Regions from separate parts of the Pseudoalteromonas sp. C8 genome, predicted to be linked through region 2. Evidence: predicted binding sites of a transcription regulator. Region 2 holds the regulator's gene; the other holds the start of a gene.
What was found. The regulator NrdR, encoded in region 2, represses ribonucleotide reductase genes. The targets are predictions, from matches to a motif close to AAACACNANATNTNGTGTTT.
Positions count from the first base shown of each region.

Region 1 (3,216 bases), on a different contig from region 2:
TTGTAAATAAATACGACCTGTACTTGCACGCTCTTGCGCAAACATAGAGAAAAGCTCAATCGCTTTAATGCGTTTTTTACGAATCGATTCGTCTTGTTCGTATTTTACGTAAAGCGCGTCAAACTCAGCTTGGTCTTCAAAAAATGCATCGTAAAGACCAGGCACATCTGATGGGCTAAATAACGTAATGTAGTCGTCTTTAATTAAACGAGAGTACATTAGTTTATTAAATTGTACGCCGTAATCTAGGTGACGAACGCGGTTGTCGTCCACACCACGGTTATTTTTAAGTACAAGTAGGTTCTCTACTTCTAAATGCCAAAGCGGGTAGAACAATGTTGCAGCGCCGCCACGTACACCACCTTGCGAACAACTTTTAACAGCTGTTTGAAAGTGCTTATAAAAAGGAATACAACCTGTGTGGTACGCTTCGCCGTTACGAATATGGCTACCTAGCGCACGAATTCGACCAGCATTAATACCAATACCTGCGCGTTGTGAAACGTATTTAACAATAGCTGACGACGTTGCATTGATTGAATCAAGGCTATCGCCACATTCAATTAATACACACGAGCTAAACTGGCGAGTAGGTGTACGTACACCCGACATAATTGGCGTTGGTAGAGATATTTTAAATAACGATACTGCGTCGTAAAAGCGCTTAATGTAAGAAACGCGTGTTTCACGTGGGTAGTCAGAGAATAAGCTCGCTGCTACTAAAATATATAAAAACTGTGCACTTTCGTAGATTTCACCCGATACACGGTTTTGAACGAGATACTTACCTTCAAGCTGTTTTACAGCCGCGTAGCTAAAGTTAAGATCGCGAGAATGATCAAGATATGCATCAAGCTCGTCTAATTCTTGCTCTGTGTAATCTACTAATAAGTGAGCATCGTAGCGTTTATCGCCAACCATTTTTGTTACGTGGTCAAATAAACGTGGTGGCTCAAATTGACCATACGCTTTTTTACGTAAATGGAATACAGCTAAACGTGCCGCTAAGTATTGATAATCAGGCGATTCTTTCGAAATCTGATCCGCTGCTGCTTTAATGATGGTTTCGTGAATGTCTTTAGTACGAATACCGTCGTAAAACTGAATGTGCGATTTTAATTCAACTTGCGAAACCGAAACGTTGCTTAAACCTTCGGCGGCCCATTCAATAACGCGATGGATCTTATCCAGATCAAGAGGCTCTTTGCGCCCGTCACGTTTGCTTACAGATAACTGTTGGTTCATTTGCCTGTATTCCTTGGGAATTATGTATTTTGACCAATGCTTTATGCCTCGCCGAAGCAAGGTACATAATCATTTATTATAGGTTTCACCGTATTGGCGAATTTAATTGAATAACATTTGGCCACAATATCTGGTGTTGTTCAATTTAGAGATCACAAGATAGTGTGGTCTGAGTTGTTTTGCAAGGGACATAATTGCCCCTGTTTGTGGATAACTTTGGGATAACGCATTTGTGTTAGTAGACACTCACCTTCGAACAATCATTTAAGTTGAAATATGCAAAAATCAACTAATGATCTGCTAAATTTACTCATTTTAAAAATAAATTTTGACTGCTTTTTTTATCGGCAAGCTTTGTGTGAAAACTAACACAATCACAATATATAGTGTTTAATAATTAACATAGCACTATATATGGATTCAGTGGACTATCTAAGTGAGTTGTTTAGTGTTCATAGTTGAACGCTTTTATAAATAAAAAGCATAATTAGAGGGAACATATAGAAATGGGCTAAAAGATAGCCCATTTAAATTTATACAAAGAGCATGCTGCTCAGTGTAATAATTTTAAAAATACCTATTATTACACTTTCTGATATTTCTATAGATAAACTGAACTTCAATTTTAGTTATCCTAAATCTGAGTTAGCCACTTGCTGAGAATATAAGAATAAGTTACGCTCAAACTTCCAAACTTGGGCACTTTCTTAAAACTCGAGCAAGTGTCTTTGCTAACATCATATTCAAAATTTGAGTATGATGTTAGCCCCTCCACTTAATTGAAATATCAATCCCATCAAAGTGTTAATAAAACTCTAATGTGGTCTGAGTTGTTTTGCAAGGGACATAATTGCCCCTATTTGTGGATAACTTCGGTATAGCGTATTTGTGTTAGTAGACGCTCACACTTAAACGACCACTCAACCAAAGGCGTTCAAAAAGTAAACTAAATTCTGCTAAATTTACGCATTTTAAAAATAAATTCTGACTGCTTTTTTTATCAGCAAACTTTGCGTGAAAACTAATGAAATAACAATATATAGTGTTTATAAATTAACATAGCACTATATATGGTTAAAACCATCAATTGGGCTTTGCCAGTTAAAATCAGCATTCCAGCTGTTTGCTTCATCAATACTTGGTATGTAACCCCAAAGAGCCGTTGCGGTAAGCATACCTGCCGCTTTGCCTGCTTGTATGTCTCGCTGTGCATCACCAATGTATAAACAGCGCTTTGGTTCTACTTGCATGAGCTTTGCACAATGCAGCAGTGGTAAAGGTGATGGCTTAGCTTCAGTTAAGGTGTCGCCACTTATTATTACACTGGCATTTTTTAATGCGGGAATAGCTGCCACTAAAGGATCGGTTAAAAACCCTGGTTTATTAGTCATGATCCCCCATTTGATTTTTTTCTGATCAAGGGCGATAAGTAACGATTCAACTCCGCTGAAGCAACGTGTGTGATTTGCTATGTTTGTGGCGTACTCGTCAACTAATTGCTTTATAAGCTCGCTTTGGGGTTGTTTAGCCCATAATTCTTTAAAACCAGCCTCTAATAATGCGCCTGCGCCGTTAGATGCGGCAGGACGGTATATATCACTACTAACAGGTTCTATTTTATTGCTAATAAGGACTGCGTTTAAAGCGGCACCTAAATCATCAGCGGTGTCGAGTAGGGTGCCGTCTAAATCAAATAAAAATGCATCGTACTCAATAAGGGGTAGGGGGGCTTGAGAGTTAGCCATTAAGCTAACTTCTCAAAATAAAGTATGTAATTTACGCTAACGTCACTATTGAGCGTATATTGCTTTGATAGTGGGTTATAAGAAAGCCCTGTACTTGCACGAACTTTTAAACCGGCTTGCTCTGCCCATGCAATAAGCTGTGCAGGCTTTATAAACTTTTTATGGTCGTGTGTACCTTCAGGCACCATTTTTAAGAGTTTTTCAGCGCCAACAATCGCGTATAAAT
Region 1 is NZ_WTKT01000004.1:51,094-54,309, reverse strand. It holds gene nrdA (class 1a ribonucleoside-diphosphate reductase subunit alpha) at 1-1,245, opposite strand, end outside; gene GQR39_RS05395 (HAD-IA family hydrolase) at 2,310-2,990, opposite strand; gene ubiG (bifunctional 2-polyprenyl-6-hydroxyphenol methylase/3-demethylubiquinol 3-O-methyltransferase UbiG) at 2,990-3,216, opposite strand, start outside.
Region 1: nrdA (class 1a ribonucleoside-diphosphate reductase subunit alpha) is a predicted target of NrdR. The motif match lies at 1,365-1,384, and genes of this name have one in related genera.

Region 2 (3,216 bases):
TATTATGGCGGTTGTGAGCATGTTGATGTTGTTGAGCAATTAGCAATTGACCGTGCTAACGAGTTATTTGGTTCTGACTACGCAAACGTACAGCCACATGCTGGTTCGCAAGCTAATGCAGCTGTTTTTCTAGCATTATTAGACGCTGGCGATACTGTATTAGGTATGAGCTTAGCTCATGGTGGTCACTTAACTCACGGTTCTCACGTAAGCTTCTCTGGTAAGCTTTACAATGCAATCCAATACGGACTAGATGAAGCAACGGGCGAAATTGATTACGCACAAGTTGAAGCACTAGCACTTGAGCACAAACCAAAAATGATTATTGGTGGTTTCTCAGCGTACTCAGGTATTGTTGATTGGGCTAAATTCCGTGAAATTGCTGACAAAATCGGTGCTTATCTGTTTGTTGACATGGCTCACGTTGCGGGTTTAATTGCGGCAGGTGTTTACCCAAGCCCTGTTCCTCATGCACACGTTGTAACTACAACTACGCATAAAACACTTGCAGGCCCTCGTGGTGGTTTGATTATTTCTGCATGTGGCGACGAAGCAATCTACAAAAAGCTTAACAGCGCTGTTTTCCCTGGTGGCCAAGGCGGTCCTTTATGTCATGTTATTGCAGCAAAAGCAGTGGCATTTAAAGAAGCACTTCAACCAGAGTTTAAAGTATACCAAACACAAGTTGTTAAAAACGCAAAAGCAATGGTTGCTGTAATGCAAGAGCGCGGCTACAAAATCGTTTCTGACAAAACTGAAAACCACTTATTTTTACTTGATTTAATCGATAAAGATATCACTGGTAAAGATGCAGATGCTGCCCTAGGCAACGCTAACATCACAGTTAATAAAAACTCAGTACCGAACGATCCACGCTCACCATTTGTAACATCTGGTTTGCGTATTGGTTCTCCTGCAATTACTCGTCGTGGTTTTACTGAAGTAGAATCAAAAGAGCTTGCTGGCTGGATTTGTGACGTACTAGATAACATCACTGATGAATCTGTACAGGCGCAAGTTAAAGAAAAAGTAAAAGCAATTTGTGCAAAATTACCTGTTTACGCTTAATTGCATAAGCAGTAGTAATTGAGAGCACATAAGCCCTAATTTTTGCTAAGATAAAAGACCGCTATTTAGCGGTCTTTTTTGTTTTAAAACGGAAGTACCGAGCTATGCATTGTCCATTTTGTACCGCAAAAGATACTAAAGTTATTGACTCACGCCTTGTTGGCGGAGGCCATCAAGTTCGCAGGCGTCGTGAGTGTAACGACTGCCACGAGCGCTTTACTACATTTGAAGGCGCTGAACTGGTTATGCCTCGTGTTATTAAACAAGACGGCAGCCGCGAACCATTTAACGAAGATAAACTTTTAAATGGCTTGAATCGCGCACTCGAAAAACGCCCAGTGAGCACCGAGCAAGTAGACGAAGTAGTGAATATAATAAAATCGCAACTACGCGCAACGGGTGAGCGAGAAATTTCAAGCCATTTGGTGGGTGAATGCATTATGGAAGCCCTCAAAAAGCTCGATAAAGTAGCGTACGTAAGATTTGCCTCTGTTTATCGCTCGTTTGAAGATATACGCGAATTTGGCGAAGAAATTGCCCGCTTAGGGGAGTAATACCAATTTTATTAAAAACATGATCATTCTATCGCATTAAATAGCGCACTCACTGCGTTAAAAATTATTCATATAGAACAACTATATGTCATAATTTTCGCCTTGTTATTGCGCTATTTTCTTAGCGCTATAATAGACCACTTATTTAACGCAATTGGTATAATAAATGCTGAACCAAGTTCCTTTTACCGAACATGATGAAATGTATATGGCACGCGCCATAGAGCTTGCCAAAAAAGGCCGTTTTACTACCACGCCTAACCCTAATGTTGGCTGTGTATTAGTTAAAAATAATCAAATAATTGGTGAGGGTTTTCATCAATTAGCTGGTCAAGGTCATGCTGAAGTAAATGCACTGGCAATAGCTGGCAATAATGCAAAAGGTGCAACGGCTTATGTAACGCTTGAACCGTGTAGTCATTATGGGCGTACGCCACCGTGTGCTGAAGGCTTAAAAAAGGCGGGCGTTGTAAAAGTAATCGCCGCTATGGTTGATACAAACCCACAAGTTGCAGGCAAAGGCCTTAAAATACTGAGCGATGCCGGTATTGAAGTTGCTTATGGATTACTTGAATCACAATCTCGCGCACTTAACGTTGGCTTTTTTAAGCGAATGGAACAAGGCTTACCTTATGTGACCTGTAAAATGGCAGCAAGCATAGATGGTAAAACAGCGCTTAAAAATGGGCAAAGTAAGTGGATCACAAGTCCCGCTGCTCGCCAAGACGTACAATTATATCGAGCGCAAAGCTGCGCTATTTTAACCGGTGCCGATACCGTGTTAGTAGACGATGCTAAACTTAATGTGCGACTAAGCGAGTTGCCTTGCACGCTACCTACCGATTTACCGCTTCGCCAGCCCGTGCGTGTTATAATTGATTCACAGAATCGTTTAAAGCCCAACCTTGCTTTATTTAAAATCCAAAGTGATGTAATAATATTTACGACTAAGGTTGATAAATCACTGCAATGGCCGCATTTTGTAAAGCATATTGAAGTAAGTGAAAGTAACGGCAAAGTTGATTTACAGGCTGTTTTAGAAAAGCTTGGGCAACTGCAGTTTAATAATGTTTGGCTTGAGAGCGGAGCAACACTTGCTGGTAAAATGACAGAGCTTGATTTAGTTGACGAGTTTGTTTTTTATTTGGCGCCTAAATTAATGGGCCATGATGCAAAAAGTTTAGTTAATTTTCCTGAATTGACGAGTATGCAAAACACCGTTGATTTAACATTTAATGAATGTGCGCGCATTGGTGACGATTTACGTATCACCGCGTTAAAAACTCATTAAAATCACTTAATAAAAAAGAGTAGCGCTATGTTTACTGGGATAATAGAAGCCACAGGCAAAATTGCTTTATTACAAAAAAAACAAGGCGACTTAGCCATTCGTATCCAAAGTGCTGACCTTGATATGGAAGACGTAAAGCTAGGCGACAGCATTGCAACCAATGGCGTTTGCTTAACCGTAGTTGATAAACATATTGACGGTTTTAGTGCTGATTTATCTAACGAGACGATCGGTTTAACCGGTTTTGCTCACTATGCTTTAGGGCAAACGGTGAATCTTGAAAAAGCCATGCAACCTGTTTCG
Region 2 is NZ_WTKT01000023.1:44,896-48,111, forward strand. It holds gene glyA (serine hydroxymethyltransferase) at 1-1,068, shown strand, start outside; gene nrdR (transcriptional regulator NrdR) at 1,173-1,622, shown strand; gene ribD (bifunctional diaminohydroxyphosphoribosylaminopyrimidine deaminase/5-amino-6-(5-phosphoribosylamino)uracil reductase RibD) at 1,789-2,913, shown strand; gene GQR39_RS18035 (riboflavin synthase) at 2,941-3,216, shown strand, end outside.